Shinella zoogloeoides: one gene and its partner. The protein of the gene in region 2 interacts with the protein of the main gene of each other region in a pairwise test. Links are inferred from orthologs where the notes say so. Each region holds a gene or a part of one and is shown on either strand. Other genes may lie near its edges.

The links.
Region 1: the proteins of ligA (region 2) and leuS interact in binary tests that used the Escherichia coli proteins (3 or more experiments, as listed by UniProt). The link is inferred for Shinella zoogloeoides from one-to-one orthologs.

The regions. Positions count from the first base shown.
Region 1 is NZ_CP132311.1:3,610,226-3,617,885, reverse strand. What follows is about bases 2,626-5,800. They hold leuS (leucine--tRNA ligase), read right to left. Parts: upstream 5,457-5,800; coding sequence 2,826-5,456; downstream 2,626-2,825. Other genes in these bases: Q9316_RS18710 (YggS family pyridoxal phosphate-dependent enzyme), read left to right, coding at 5,652-5,800; lptE (LPS assembly lipoprotein LptE), read right to left, coding at 2,626-2,839. Outside these bases: Q9316_RS18735 (ParA family protein), read left to right, coding at 1-339; Q9316_RS18730 (ParB/RepB/Spo0J family partition protein), read left to right, coding at 364-1,257; holA (DNA polymerase III subunit delta), read right to left, coding at 1,273-2,307; more of lptE, read right to left, coding at 2,315-2,625; more of Q9316_RS18710, read left to right, coding at 5,801-6,311; Q9316_RS18705 (propionyl-CoA synthetase), read left to right, coding at 6,446-7,660.
Region 2 is NZ_CP132311.1:2,097,101-2,105,320, forward strand. The notes cover bases 2,313-5,211. They hold ligA (NAD-dependent DNA ligase LigA), read right to left. Parts: upstream 4,891-5,211; coding sequence 2,734-4,890; downstream 2,313-2,733. Other genes in these bases: Q9316_RS11485 (M23 family metallopeptidase), read left to right, coding at 2,313-2,731; recN (DNA repair protein RecN), read right to left, coding at 4,957-5,211. Outside these bases: Q9316_RS11470 (DEAD/DEAH box helicase), read left to right, coding at 1-372; Q9316_RS11475 (TIGR02587 family membrane protein), read left to right, coding at 441-1,268; Q9316_RS11480 (TIGR02588 family protein), read left to right, coding at 1,276-1,686; more of Q9316_RS11485, read left to right, coding at 1,817-2,312; more of recN, read right to left, coding at 5,212-6,627; Q9316_RS11500 (outer membrane protein assembly factor BamD), read right to left, coding at 6,706-7,572; lpxC (UDP-3-O-acyl-N-acetylglucosamine deacetylase), read right to left, coding at 7,728-8,220. UniProt on the Escherichia coli protein: DNA ligase that catalyzes the formation of phosphodiester linkages between 5'-phosphoryl and 3'-hydroxyl groups in double-stranded DNA using NAD as a coenzyme and as the energy source for the reaction.

The DNA.
Region 1 (7,660 bases), 1.5 Mb from region 2 along the record:
CTGCAATGCGAGTTCTTCGCGCTCGAAGGCCTCAGCCAGTTGCTGGAAACCGTCGATCAGGTGCGCCGCACCGTTAATCCACGGCTCGATATCCAGGGTATCGTGCTGACCATGTTCGACTCGCGTAACAATCTTGCGCAGCAAGTGGTCAATGACGTGCGCACTCATCTCGGCGAAAAGGTCTATCACACGCTCATTCCGCGCAATGTGCGCGTCTCCGAAGCGCCATCCTATGGCAAGCCGGCCATTCTCTACGATCTCAAATGCGCCGGGAGCCAGGCCTACCTTCAGCTCGCCTCCGAAGTGATCCAGCGTGAGAGGCAGCGCAAGGCTGCCTGATTCCAGTATTCGTGAGTAGAACCGATGAATGAAGACAACTCCAAGCGGCGCCTCGGCCGCGGCCTTGCCGCCCTGATCGGTGAAATGGACCAGCTTCCGGCGGCCGATATCGGCAACCAAGCGGCGGTCAATCCGGATCGGCTGGTTCCGATCGAGTTCGTCGGCCGAAACCCCCGCAATCCTCGGCGCTATTTCGATGAATCGGAGCTGCAGGACCTCGCCTCGTCGATCCGCCAGCACGGCATCGTGCAGCCGGTCGTCGTGCGCACCATCGCGGACAACCGCTACGAGATCATTGCGGGTGAGCGGCGTTGGCGTGCGGCGCAGCTCGCGGGGCTGGTGGATATTCCCGTCATCATCCGCGATGTGGACGACCGGACGGCGCTGGAAATCGCCATCGTGGAAAACGTCCAGCGCTCCGACCTCAACCCGCTTGAAGAGGCAATGGGCTACGAGCTGCTGATCGCGGATCACGGTTACACGCAGAACGACCTCGGCGAGATCATCGGCAAGAGCCGGAGCCATGTGGCAAACAGCCTTCGGCTGCTGAAGCTGCCGGAGCCGGTGCGTGAAATGCTGGCTTCGGGCACGCTCTCCGCCGGACATGCCCGCGCGCTCATCCCGACCTCCGATCCGGTTGCCCTGGCGAAGAATATCGTGGCCAAGGGCATGTCGGTGCGCGATGCCGAGCGGATCGCGCAGAACGACATCAAGGCGCAGAGCGACCCCAACCACGGCCAGGCCGTGGCACACAAGGACGAGAAGGATGCCGATACGCTGGCGCTGGAGCGCACGCTTTCGGACGTTCTCGGGCTCGATGTCACGGTGAACCACAAGGGCAATGGCGGCAATTTGCGCATCGCCTACAAGACCTTGGAACAGCTGGAAGAAATCTGCCGGCTTCTGGAGCGCCGCTAGATTCGTTAGCCGGATTCAGCGGCGACCGGATTGCAGGACGGTGGCCAGCATGGTCTGCATGGCAATCGTGTCTTCCAGCGCCGGCCGTTGCCGGCTTTGCAGGATAGCGGCTTGCAGGCGCTGGGTTTCACGGCGGATGGCGGGGCCTGTCCATGTTTTCAGCGCGTTCTCGATGATCGGCTTGCGCCGGAAGTGAAGATGGCGGCCGAAGGTCGCCATGGCTTGCGCGGCCGGCGCCCGTTTCTCATCCATTTCGGCCCGCATCAACTCGAGAAGCTGGAACTGCCGCATGCAGCCCTGCAGGACGAGGAAGACAGGGGTTTTCGACGAAACGATCTTCTGGATCGCGTGCATAAAGCCGTCCCGGTCGCCCTTCAGGATGGCGTCAATGGCGTCGTCCGTGGAAATCGCGCTGGCATCGCCGACGATCTCCTCCACGTCCTGCTCTTCGATCAGTTCCTTGCCGCGACAGTAGAGCGCGAGCTTGCGGACCTCATTGCGCGAAGCGAGCCGGTCGCCGCCGATCGTCTCGACGAGGCGTTCGCGCGCTGCCGGTGAAATCCGCATGCCCTCGGCGGCGAGTTCCTGGTCGATGAGCGCCTGCAGGGCGCGGCCGTCATCGGCGTAGCAGGCGATGGCGACGGCCTGGGAACTGGATTCCGCGGCCTTGCGCAGGGCGGCCCCCTTCTTCAGGTCGCCCGCCTCGATGATCAGCGTGGAAGGGCCGGCGGGCTGGCCCGCGAGGATTTCGAGCCCGTCGGAAAGTCCCTTCTCGCTGCCGGCGTTGCGGATCCAGACGAGACGATCGCCGCCGAAGAGGCCGATGGCGTTCATCTCGTCGATCAGGCGGCCGGGCTGGGTGCCGATATCGCCGGCGTCGAGTTTCACAACAGAAAAGGCGTCATCCAGATTGACTCCGCTGGTGACGGCAAGCGCGGAGGCGCGCTCGGAAACAAGACCCCTGTCGGGGCCGTAGACGAGGAGAAGCCGCGCGGGCAGAGGCTTCCGTTTCAGGAAAGCATCGAATTCGTGCGACTTTACTTCCGCCATAGCCGGCTCAGCGCCGCGCCAGCGCCGAAGCGACATCCGCGCGAATCAGCTCGGCGAGCTCACGGGCGCCGCGGTTCTCCGCATCGCGGATCGCGCGCAGCTTGGCGAATTCCTGGGACGGGAAATCGACCATGGCGACGGCGGAGCGCTTGCCGGAGGCGATCGTTTCGCCGGAGTCCGACTTCGTCAGGTTGTAATCCGCCGTCACGGTGACCCGGCCGGAGCGCGCGGTATCGGTCCGCACGTCGTTCAGCACGCCGACGGTTTTGGAGGTCACGTCCATTTCCAGATGGTAGACCGCATTCTGCGCCTCGCCGGCACCGCCGGTGAAGAGGAAGATCAGGTCGTTGCGGACCTGCTGTTCTACGCGGTCGCCCGCCTCCGACAGGGAGATGGAGGCAAGCTTGCCTTCCGTGCCGCTCGGAGTGGAGTAGAGCGGCCGCACCTGGCAGCCGGCGAGCGCACCGATAAGCGCGACGCCGGCAAGCACTTTTGCAAGCCGCGAGAGGCCGGTTCCGTCAGACAACAACATTCACGATCCTCTGCGGTACGACGATGATCTTCCTGGGACTCTGGCCGGCAAGCGCGGCCTGGACCGCCTCGAGCGCGAGCACGGCCTGTTCGACCGCACTCTGGTCCGCGTCGCGGGCGATTGTCAAATCCGCGCGTTTCTTGCCGTTGATCTGCACCGGCAGGGTGATCTCGTTTTCAGCGACGAGCCGGTCGTCATAGGCCGGCCAGCCGGACATGGCGACGAGGCCCTCGCCGCCGATCTCGCGCCAGCATTCTTCCGACAGGTGCGGCGTCATGGGGGCGACGATGCGGATGAGGATGGCCACGGCCTCGCGTAGGGCCGAGGCCAATTCCGGCGAGGCCTTGCCGGCGGCGGCGGCCGTCAGCGGCGCGGCGAGCGCGTTGACGAATTCGTAGATGCGCGCCACAGCCTTGTTGAAGGCCAGCTTGTCGTAATCGGCCTGAACGGCCTTTAGCGTCCTGTGGGCGGCCTGCGAGACGGCGAGGGCTTCCCCCTCGCTGCCCGGGCGGCTTTCGGCGGCCTTCAGGACAGGCGCGGCCTCCGCGACGAGGCGCCAGACGCGCTGGACGAAGCGGTGCGCGCCTTCGACGCCGGCTTCCGACCAGATGACGTCACGGTCCGGCGGCGAATCGGAGAGCACGAAGAAGCGGGCGGTATCGGCGCCGTAGGAGGCGATGATATCGTCGGGATCAACGACGTTCTTCTTCGATTTCGACATCTTCTCGATCGAGCCGATGGCGATTTCTTCGCCGGATTCGAGATGGGTCGCGCGGCGCTTGCCGTCCGCTTCCTCGATGCGGATCTCGGCGGGCGTCACCCATTCGCGCTTGCCGTCGACGGCGCGGCTATAGGTTTCGTGCACGACCATGCCCTGGGTGAAGAGGCCCTTGAAGGGTTCCTTCAGGTCGACATGGCCGGCCACCTGCATGGCGCGGGTGAAGAAGCGCGAATAGAGCAGATGCAGGATCGCATGCTCAATGCCGCCGATATATTGGTCGACCGGCAGCCAGGCGTTGGCGGCGGCCGGATCGGTTGGGTCGTTCTCCCAGGGCGCGGTGAAGCGGGCGAAATACCAGGACGAATCGACGAAAGTGTCCATCGTGTCCGTCTCGCGGCGGGCGTCCTTGCCGCACTGCGGGCAGGCGACGTGGCGCCAGGTCGGGTGCCGGTCGAGCGGGTTGCCCGGCTTATCGAAGGTCACGTCGTCGGGCAGCTTGACCGGCAGGTCGGCCTTCGGCACGGGAACCACGCCGCAACCGTCGCAATGGATGACAGGGATCGGGCAGCCCCAGTAGCGCTGGCGCGAAATACCCCAGTCGCGCAGGCGGAAATTCACCTTGCGCTCGCCCACCGGCGCGTTGCCGAGCATGGCGGCGGTAAGGCGCTTTGCCACCTCCTCGAAGGCTTCCTCGGTGCCGAGGCCGTCGAGGAAGCGCGAATTGATCATCACGCCGTCGCCGACATAGGCCTCGTCGCCGATCGCGAAGGTGGCGGCATCGCCATCCCCGGGCATGACGACGGGTACGACTGGCAGGTCGTACTTGCGGGCGAAATCGAGGTCGCGCTGGTCGCCGGAGGGGCAGCCGAAGATGGCGCCCGTACCGTAATCCATCAGCACGAAGTTGGCGACATAAACAGGCAGTTCCCAGCTCGGATCGAAGGGATGACGGACGCGGATACCGGTGTCCAGACCCTTCTTCTCGGCGGTCTCAAGCGCGGCGAGCGAGGTGCCGGCACGGCGGCATTCCTCACAGAACGCCATGATCTCGGGGTTCTTCGCCGAGACTTCCCGTGCCAGCGGATGGTCCGCGGAAATGGCGAGGAACGACGCGCCGAACAGCGTGTCGGGACGAGTCGTGTAGACCGTGATGTCCTTCTCGCTCGTCAGCTCCGCGCCGCTGGAAACCTCCCAGCGCACCAGCATGCCTTCCGAGCGGCCGATCCAGTTCTTCTGCATCAGCCGGACCTTTTCCGGCCACTGGTCGAGCGTCTCCAGCGAATCGAGCAGATCCTGGCTGAAATCGGTGATGCGGAAGAACCATTGTGTCAGCTCGCGCTGCTCGACCAGCGCGCCCGAGCGCCAGCCGCGGCCGTCGATGACCTGCTCGTTGGCGAGAACCGTGTGGTCGACCGGGTCCCAGTTCACCTTGGACTGCTTGCGGTAGACGAGGCCCTTTTCCAGGAAGTCGAGGAAGAGGTGCTGCTGGCGCTGGTAATATTCGACATCGCAGGTGGCGAATTCACGCGACCAGTCGAGCGACAGGCCCATGGATTTGAGCTGCTTGCGCATCGTGGCGATGTTCTCGTAGGTCCAGCCCTTCGGGTGGACCTTGTTCTGCATGGCGGCGTTCTCGGCCGGCATGCCGAAGGCGTCCCAGCCCATCGGATGCAGCACGTTGAAGCCGCGTGCGCGCTTGTAGCGCGCTACCACGTCGCCCATGGCGTAGTTGCGCACATGGCCCATATGGATGCGGCCCGACGGATAGGGGAACATCTCAAGCACGTAGTACTTTTCGCGCGGGTCATCGTTGTCGGTCAGAAAGACGTTCTCGTCGTTCCATTTTGCCTGCCAGCGGGGCTCGGCATCGCGCGGATTGTAACGTTCGGTGGCCATGTCTTTGATGTTCCGGAAGTCTTTGGAAGTCTTTTCGGGCGGTTCGCCCATGCGAATATGGTGCCGAGACCTTCATCATGAAACCGCCGAAGCGTCAAGTTTTCCGGCCCCGCACCCACGCGCGACGCCCGCCCGCGCTTGGCAAGCGACGCCGATTTCGCTAGGTCCGGGAGAGGATACAGATGGAGAGTGATCATGGAGCTGCAGGACCGTCTCGAAGACGTTCGCAACCGGATGCGCAAGGCGGCCGCCGAAGCCGGCCGGCGGCCCGAATCGGTGAGCCTCGTCGCGGTGTCCAAGACCTTCGGCGCGGAGGAGATCCGCCCGGCGATCGCGGCCGGCCAGCGTGTCTTCGGTGAAAACCGCGTGCAGGAAGCGCAGGGCAAGTGGCCCGGGCTCCGTGCGGAGACGGCGGGCATCGAGCTGCACCTAATCGGCCCGCTGCAATCCAACAAGGCGGCGGAAGCCGTCGCGCTGTTCGACGTCATCGAGACCGTCGACCGGGAGAAGATCGCCCGGGCGATCGCCGCCGAGATGGCGCGGCAGGGCCGTGCGCTGCGGCTCTATGTCCAGGTCAATACCGGGCTGGAGCCGCAGAAGGCCGGGATCGCGCCGGATGATACGGTCGCCTTCGTCTCCCTCTGCCGCAACGAACTCGGCCTCGTCATCGAGGGATTGATGTGCATTCCGCCGGCGGACGAAAATCCCGGACCGCATTTCGCGCTGCTCGCCAAGCTCGCCGAGCGCTGCAACCTCGATAAGCTCTCGATGGGCATGTCCGGCGATTACGAGGCCGCCATCGGCCTCGGTGCGACCAGCGTGCGCGTCGGATCGGCGATCTTCGGTTCGCGCTGATACGCTCGTCCTGACAAAGAGCAAGGGGTAACCCCACCACTTGAGGCTTTGGTCTGGCTTTGCGGAAAGGCCGCCCTCTCCTATTCTTCCCTTCGGAGGAACCGGCCACGCGCTGGCCGGACAGGGAGGATGCGATGCTGAAGAGCTATGCCGAGATCTATCGTGCCTGGAAGGACGATCCGGGCGGCCACTGGGCCGAGCTTTCCAGGGCGATCGACTGGTTTACGGAACCGACGCAGATTTTCGACGGCGGACAGGGCGTCTACGGGCGCTGGTTTCCGGATGCGGCCGGCAATACCTGCCACAACTGCGTCGACCGGCATGTGGCGGCCGGGCGGGGCGAGCAGGCCGCGCTGATCTATGACAGTCCCGTAACCGGTCGGAAGGCGCGCTACAGCTATGCCGAGCTGCTGGCGCAGGTGAACGCGATGGCGGCGGTGCTGGCCGATCATGGCGTCGGCAAGGGCGACCGCGTCATCCTCTACATGCCGATGATTCCCGAAGCGGTCTTCGCCATGCTGGCCTGCGCGCGCATCGGCGCCATTCACTCGGTGGTCTTCGGCGGGTTTGCCGCGAGCGAACTGGCGGCGCGGATAGACGATTGCGCGGCCAAGCTCGTCGTCACGGCAAGCTGCGGCGTGGAGCCCAGCCGGGTGGTCGCCTACAAGCCGCTTCTCGACGGAGCGATCGCCCTTGCCCGCCACAAGCCGGAGCACTGCCTCGTCCTGCAGCGGCCCGAGCTGGCGGCGGACCTCACGGAGGGCCGCGATGTCGATCTCGGGCCGGCGCTGGCGGCGGCGCGTGGGCGCACGGTGCCGTGCGTCCCGCTCGCCGCGACCGATCCGCTCTATATCCTCTATACATCGGGCACGACCGGCCAGCCGAAGGGCGTGATCCGCGACAATGGCGGCCACATGGTCGCCCTCGCCTGGACGATGCGGGCGCTCTACGGGGTCGAACCGGGTGAGGTCTACTGGGCGGCGTCGGATATCGGCTGGGTGGTCGGCCATTCCTATATTGTCTATGCGCCGCTTCTGAACGGCAGCACGACGGTGCTCTACGAGGGCAAGCCGGTCGGCACGCCGGATGCGGGCGCCTTCTGGCGGGTCGTCGAGGAATACAACGTCTCGGTGCTCTTCACCGCGCCGACGGCCTTCCGGGCCATCCGCAAGGAGGACCCCGAGGGCGCGCTCGTCAAACGCCATGACCTTTCGAGCCTGCGCGCGCTGTTCCTGGCCGGCGAACGCGCGGATCCGGACACGATCCGCTGGGCGGAGAGCGTGCTCGGCGTGCCCGTCATCGATCACTGGTGGCAGACCGAGACGGGCTGGGCGATCGTCGGTAATCCG
Region 2 (8,220 bases):
GAACGCGGCATCCGCGTCACCGTGCTGGAAGGCCAGCCCGACCTGACCCCGCAGCCCTACACCCGCACGCCCGGCGACAAGCCCGCGCAGCGTTACGACCGGCCGGAGCGCCGCGCCGACTGGAAGCCGAAGGGCGAATTCGAGAAGAAGGGCGGTTTCGACAAGAAGCCCCGCTTCGACAAGAAGCGCGAGGGCGACAAGCCGGAAGGCGCGGCTCCCAGGCCGCACTGGAAGGACCGCGACGAGGGCGGCAAGAAGCCCGCAAAGCCCTATGCCGGCGCAAAGCCCTTCAAGGGCAAGCGGGACGAGAAGTCTGCCAAGCCGGAAGGCGGCCCGCACAAGCCCAAGACGAAGAAGCCCGACCGCTTCTGACCACATCGGCGGCGCGGAACCTATAGGGCCGCGCCGCGTTATCCCCGCGCTTTCGCGAGGGATCTTTCATGGCACATGCCGAGAGCGGCACCGACGAGTTCAACCGTTTCCTCACCGGTCTCGGCCGCGGCGTCGCGGGCGCCCTCTTTCTCGCTTTGCCGATGCTGATGACCATGGAAATGTGGTATCTCGGCTTCTACATGGCGCGCGAGCGCCTGCTGCTGCTCCTCCTCGTCAACTTTCCCCTTCTCGTCCTCCTCGCCCACCGCATCGGCTTCGAGCAGACCTTCACCTGGCGCGAGGCGCTGCGCGATGCGACGATCGCCTACGGCATCGGCATCGTCACCAGCGTGGTGGTCCTGACGGCGCTGGGGCTGCTGCGCGGCGACATGCCGACAAGCGAACTCGTCGGCAAGGTCGCCCTGCAATCCATGCCCGCCAGCATCGGCGCGATGCTCGGGCGCAGCCAGCTCGGGCATGACGACGACGAGGACGACAAGGAAACGCCCTATCACGGCGAATTGCTGATGATGGCGGCGGGCGCCCTCTTCCTCTCCCTCAACATCGCGCCGACCGACGAGATGATGGTGCTCGCCTACAAGATGACGATCTGGCACGCGCTTATCGTCGCCGTGCTCTCCGTCGCCCTCATGCACGGCTTCGTCTATGCGGTCTCCTTCATCGGCGGCCATGAGCTTTCCCCGGAAACGCCGTGGTGGCACGCCTTCGTGCGCTTCACCCTGCCCGGCTATGTCATCGCGCTTTCGATCAGCGTCTTCGCGCTCTGGATCTTCGAACGGCTCGGCGACAGTTCCGCCGTCGAGATCATGCTGTCCGTCGTCGTGCTCGGCTTCCCGGCCTCGCTCGGCGCCGCCGCCGCACGCCTGATCCTGTGAGGCCGTCATGACCCGATCCGAACAAGGCCGCCACCGGGAACGCCACGATCCGCACTGGATCGAATGGCTGACCGGCATCGTCTCCGCGATCCTGATCGTGACCATGCTCGGCTGGGTCGGATGGGAAGCATTCACGCGAGAGGCGACGCCGCCGGACCTTTCGGTCACCGTCCTGACGACAGAGAAGACCCGCGCCGGCTATCGCGTCTCCTTCGATATCTACAATACCGCGACGACGACCGCCGCCGCCGTTACCGTCGTCGGCCGGCTGATGGACGGTGATCGGGTGATCGAGGAAAACCACGTGATTTTCGACTATGTGGCTGCGGAATCCAAGGCGACCGGCGCCATCCTCTTCGACAGCGACCCGGCGGGCTACACCGTGGCCATCCGGCCGGCGGGATATACGGACCCTTAAGAAACGACGGCAAGCCGCAGAAGAGATTCGAAAAATCGGAACCAATCTCGATGGTGCGGATTGAGCAGAGGTTCCAACGTCCGTGTCCGGCGGTGAGAAAAGGGCATGGCTATCCAGCAAGGCCGGTACGATGCAGCTGTCCCTCCTCATCCTCCTGACGACGCAGGTCGTCCTGCCGGCCTTCTTCCTCCTCTGGCTCTGGCTGCCGCGCCCGCGCGACCGGCTCGGCTGGGCCATGCGGGTGCTCTACGGCGCCTGCTACTTCGCCTTCATCGCCGTCATCGGCCGCTGGGATTTCCTGAGTTCCGCACTGGCGATCGTCCTGCCGATCGTGTTCGTCGCCCTGGCCGCCGTGTCCTACATGCCGGTGCGCGACCGTCCCTGGAACAGCGCGGCCTCCGCGATACGCACGCACGGCTTCACCGCGGCCATGGCGATCTTCTTCCTGGCGCTCGCTGCCCGCGCCCTCTCAGGATACGGCTATCAGGATACCGCCGTGGACCTCGCCTTCCCCTTTGCCGCCGGCACCTACTATGTCGGCCAGGGCGGCAGCGCGACGTCGATCAACTATCACCACACGGACCAGAGCCAACGCTATGCGCTCGATATCGTCGCGCTCAACGGTTTTGGCGCCCGCGCCAAGGGGCTCATGCCGAAGGACCTCGCCGACTACGTGATCTACGGCCACGAGGTGACGAGCCCCTGCACGGGCGTCGCGATCTCCACGCATGACGGCGTCGACGACAACCGCATTTCGCAGACCAACACTGGAGAGCCGGCGGGCAACCACATCATCCTTGCCTGCGGCACCGCCCGGATCCTGCTCGCCCATCTGAGGAAAGGCTCGATCGCCGTCTCCGGCGGCGAACTGGTCGAGCAGGGCGAGCCGCTTGGCCGGGTGGGCAATTCGGGCAATTCCTCCGAGCCGCACCTGCACATGCACGCCTATCTCGGCGGCACGCTCGATTACAGCACCGGCCAGGGCCTGCCGATGACCTTCGACGGCCGCTTCCTCGTGCGCGGCTCGACCGTCACGCTCCCCTGAGATCAGGATTTGATGAGTTCGAACCAGCCGTCCTCGTCGATGACCTCGACGCTGAATTCGCGCGCCTTGTCGAGTTTCGAGCCGGCACCCGGCCCGGCGACGACGAGGTCCGTCTTCTTCGATACCGATCCGGCCACCTTGGCGCCCAGCCGCTCGGCCATGGCTTTCGCCTCGTCGCGCGTCATCTTTTCCAGCGAGCCGGTGAAGACCACCGTCTTGCCGGCAACCGGGCTCGACGACGCGACGACCGCCTCGGCCACCTCCGGCGTCACCTCCTGCAGCAGGCGGTCGATGACGTCGAGATTGCGCGGCTCCTTGTAGAATTCCACCATCGCCCGCGCGACGACCTCGCCGATACCGTCGATGCTGTTGAGTTCGGTCCAGGCCTCGCCGGACAGCGAGACCGAACCCTTCATCGCCTCCTCGAAGGCGGCATAGGTGCCGTAGGCGCGGGCCAGCAGCTTGGCGTTCGTCTCGCCGACATGGCGGATACCAAGCGCATAGATGAAGCGGTTGAGCGCGATCGATCGCCGCGCATCGATGGCGTCGTAGAGCTTGCGCACGCTGACCTTGCCGAAGCCGTCGATGTTCTCCAGCTTGGTCAGCGAACCGGCCTGCCGCTTTTCCAGCGTGAAGATGTCGGGCGCGGTGCGGATCGTCAGCGATGCGTCTTCCGCCGCAAAGAAGAAATCGATCTGCTTTGCGCCGAGCCCCTCGATGTCGAAGGCATTGCGCGAAACGAAATGTTTCAGGTGCTCCATCGCCTGCGCACGGCAGACGAAGCCGCCCGTGCAGCGCGTGACGGAATCGAGCCGGCCCGTCTTCTCGTTGCGCTCGCGCACGGCATGGCTGCCGCAGACCGGGCAGGTCTTCGGAAATTCGTAGGGCCGCGCGTCCGCCGGGCGCTTTTCCATCACCACGTCGAGCACCTGCGGGATGACGTCTCCCGCGCGCTGCACGATGACCGTATCGCCGATGCGGATGTCGTGTTCCTCGGCGCGGATACGTTCGCCGCTATTGCCGATGCCATCGATATAGTCGGCATTGTGCAGCGTCGCATTGGTGACGACCACGCCGCCGACGGTGACGGGCGTCAGCCGCGCAACGGGCGTCAGCGCGCCGGTGCGCCCGACCTGGATGTCGATCTTCTCGACCGTCGTGAAGGCCTGTTCGGCCGGGAACTTGTGCGCCGTCGCCCAGCGGGGCGAGCGGGAGCGGAAACCGAGGCGCTCCTGAAGCGCCAGTTCGTCCACCTTGTAGACGACGCCGTCGATATCGTAGTCGAGGTCCGGGCGGGCAAGGCCGATCTCGCGGTGATGCGCGATGATGTCGTCGACGCGCGAAAGCCGCTTCGTCATCGGGTTTACCGGAAAACCCCAGGATTTCAGCACCTCGATCATGCCGTACTGCGTCGATGCCGGCATGTCCGACATCTCGCCCCAGGCATAGGCGAAGAAGCGCAGCTTGCGGCTCGCCGTCACGCTCGCGTCGAGCTGGCGCAGCGAGCCTGCCGCCGTGTTGCGCGGGTTGACGTAGGTCTGCTTGCCCTCCGCCGCCATCTTCTCGTTGAGGGCGAGGAAGTCGCTCTTGGCCATGTAGACCTCGCCGCGCACCTCGACGACGGCAGGCGCGCCGGCCGGCAGGCGGTTCGGGATTTCGCCGATGGTCAGCACGTTCGCCGTCACGTTCTCGCCCGTCGTGCCGTCGCCGCGCGTCGCCGCGCTCGTCAGCCGGCCGTTCTCGTAGCGGATCGACATGGAAAGCCCGTCGATCTTCGGCTCGGCGGTAAACGCGATCGAATCGTCCGGCAGTCGGCCGAGGAAGCGGTAGACGGAGTTCACGAAATCCCGCACGTCCTCGTCGGAGAACGTGTTGTCGAGCGAGAGCATCGGGCGCGAATGCGTGATCGGCGCGAAGGTCGGCAGCGGCGCCGACCCCACCCGGCGCGACGGGCTGTCATCGCGCACCAGCGCGGGAAAGCGCGCCTCGATCTCCTCGTTGCGCCGCTTCAGCGCGTCGTAGTCGGCATCCGAGATCTCCGGCGCGTCCTGGCCATGATAAAGCTCGTCATTGCGCGCGATTTCCGCTGCCAGAAAGGCAAGCTCGGCCGCGGCTTCTTCTTCGGTCAGGTTCTCGACGGGGATTTTCGCGTTTGCCATGACATGCTCCGGATTTCGGAACAGGTTTTAGAGCAAACTTGGCGAAAGGAAAGTAGGCGCGTTCCCTCACCCACCGCCGGAAAGCAGCCGCGCTGCCGCCGCACGCGCCTCGTCCGTCACCGAGGCACCGGCCAGCATGCGGGCGATCTCTTCCGTGCGGGCGCCTTCATCCATGCGGGCGACGCGGGTGGCGACGGTCTCGCTACCTTCGACCGGTCCCTTGGAGATCAGGAGATGCGTTGCGGCGCGGGCGGCGACCTGGGGGGCGTGGGTGACGGAAAGCACCTGCACGGTGGAGGACAGGCGCTTCAGCCGCTGGCCGATGGCATCGGCGACCGCACCGCCGACACCGGTGTCGATTTCGTCGAAGACCAGCGTCGGGGCAGAACCACGATCTGCAAGCGCCACCTTCAGCGCCAGCAGGAAGCGCGAGAGCTCACCGCCCGAGGCGACCTTCATGATCGGGCCGGGCCGCGTGCCGGGATTGGTCTGGACGTGGAATTCGACCGTGTCGATCCCCTCCTCCGCGCCGCCCTCCGGATCGGTGGTTATCTCGACGGTGAACCGCGCGCGCTCCAGCTTCAGCGCCGGCAGTTCCGCCATCACCGCGGCGGCAAGCGCCTGCGCGGTGTTGTGCCGCCGCTCCGAGAGCGAGCGGGCCGCGATCTCGAAGGCCGCCCGCGCCTCGGTGAGCCGGCTCTGCAACTGCACCAGCTTCTCCTCACCGGCATCGAGATCGGCAAGGTCGGCGATCATTTTCGCCGCCAGCGCCGGAAGTCCGGTTACGGGCACGGAATATTTGCGGGCCGCGGCGCGCAGCGCGAAAAGGCGCTCTTCCGTGCGCTCCAGTTCCTTGGGATCGTATTCCGTCTTGCGCAGCGCCGCCTCGACGGCCATCTGCGCGTCGGAGAGCTGGTTCAGCGCGAGGTCGAGCAGTTCCACGGTCTCCTCCAGAAGACCGGGCGCCTCGTGGCTCTTGCGCTCCAGCCGGCGCACCAGCGCGGCGATCAGCGGCACGGGCGAGGCATTGCCGTTCAGGAAGTCGCTCGCCTCGTTGATGTCGCCGGCAATGCGCTCGGCCTTCATCATGCGGGAGCGGACCTCGGCCAGCGCGTCCTCCTCGCCGTCCTGCGGAGAGAGGGTTTCCAGTTCCTCGACGGAAGAGCGCAGGTAATCGGCCTCGCGGGCGGCGGCCTCGACCTTCTCGCGATGGCGGCGCAGGGTGCGCTCGGCCTCCTTCCACTGGTGATAGAGCGTGCCGACGTCGAGCGCCACCTCGCCAAGACCGCCGAACGCATCGAGCAGCAGGCGATGCGCATCGGTGTCGACAAGCGCCCGGTCGTCGTGCTGGCCATGGATTTCGACGAGAAGCTGGCCGGCCTGCCGCATGAGCTGCACCGAGACCGGCTGGTCGTTGACATAGGCCTTGGTGCGGCCGTCGGCGGATTGCTGGCGGCGGAAGATGAGGTCGCCGTCATCGTCGATGCCGTTGTCACGCAGGAGCGCGCGCGCGGCGTGATCGCCCGGCACATCGAAGACGGCCGTCACCTGGCCGCGCTCGGTGCCGTGACGCACCAGCGAGCCGTCGCCGCGCCCGCCGAGCGCCAGCGAAAGGCTGTCGAGAAGAATGGATTTACCGGCGCCCGTCTCGCCGGTCAGCACGGAAAGGCCCGGCTCGAAGGCAAGATCGAGCCGTTCGATCAGGACGATATCGCGGATCGATAGCTGCGCCAGCATTGCCGCATCATTTCTCTTTGTCTTTACGCAATTCCGGACGCAAAACCGCTGCACACCTTTGCTGGAATTGCTCGTGCGTCAGGCGCCGATCAGCTTCTTGCCGGCGCGTGCAATCCAGGAACCGGAATTTTCGCGCGGCTCGAGCCCCTTCGTCTGAAGCAGCTTGTAGCTGTCGGAATACCATTGGCTGTCGGGGTAGTTATGGCCGAGAACGGCGGCTGCCGTCTGCGCCTCGCTGTCCACGCCCATCGCGTAATAGGTCTCGACGAGACGGGCGAGCGCTTCCTCGATCTGGTTGGTCATCGGGTACTTCTCGACGACGACGCGGAAGCGACTGGCTGCCGCGATATATTCCTTGCGCTCGAGATAGTAGCGGCCGATCTGCATTTCCTTGCCGGCGAGCTGGTCGCGGGCAAAGCGAATCTTCACCTGGGCGTCCTCTACATATTCCGAATCAGGATAGTTATCGATGACGGCCTGCATGGCCTCGATCGTCTGCTGCGATGCGCGCTGGTCCTGCGTGACGCTCGGGATCTGCTTCCAGTAGCCGAGCCCGACGATATATTGCGCATAGGCCGCATCGGCCGAGCCCGGATAAAGCGCCAGGTAGCGCTTGCCGGCGGCGATCGCCTGCTCGTTCTGGCCCTGGCGATAGCTCGTGAAGGCCGACATGACGAGTGCCTTGCGGGCCTGCTCGGAGAACGGATTCTGGCGGTCGACCGCCTCGAACTTGCGGTTCGCCTCGGTCACCTTGCCGGCGCTGAGATTGGCCAGGCCCTGGTTATAGAGCGTATCGGCGGATTCGACTTCGCCGGTAAGCTTCGTGATGTCGATGTCCGGATCCGACTGGCAGGCGGAAAGACCAATCGAAGACGCCGTAGCGAAAAGCGTAAGATAGACAATGCGCGCCGTCTTCTTCACACCAACAGACCCTGCAACAACCATGTGACAATCCCAGTTCAACGGCAGCCAATGCGGACGGGCCGCACACGCGCCCCGCGTTGTATCTCCAAATACGTCGAGACCGCAACGCCATGGCGGCGCATTAACGCATTTTTATGGCAGTCATGCAGGGAGATCGATTGCCGGCGTGCCCGGTCTCAAAGAGACCAGGGCGCAAACTCGGGTGCATTGACGGCGATCAGCTCGCGCTGGCCGGCCCGCGAGCGCGGCGCGGCCGCCTCGACAACCTCATAGGCGGTCCGGTCGCTGAGCAGCGCGTTCAGCGCATGGGCGTTCATCTTGTGGCCGCCGCGATAGGAGCGGTAGCAGCCGATGAACGGCGCGCCGGCAAGCGCGAGGTCGCCGACCGCATCGAGCGTCTTGTGGCGCACGAACTCGTCCTTGGCGTAGCGCAGGCCCTCGACATTGATCACGGTATTGTCGTCGGAGATGACGACGGAATTTTCCAGCGAGGAGCCGAGCGCATGTCCGGAGGCCCAGAGCCGCTCGACATCGCGCATGAAGCCGAAGGTGCGGGCGCGCGACAGTTCGTTGCGGAACGTGGCGGGCGTCAGGTCGCCCTTCCAGGCCTGGCGGCCGATCAGCGGGCAGTCGAAATCGATCTCGACTTCGAATCGCGTGCCGTCATAG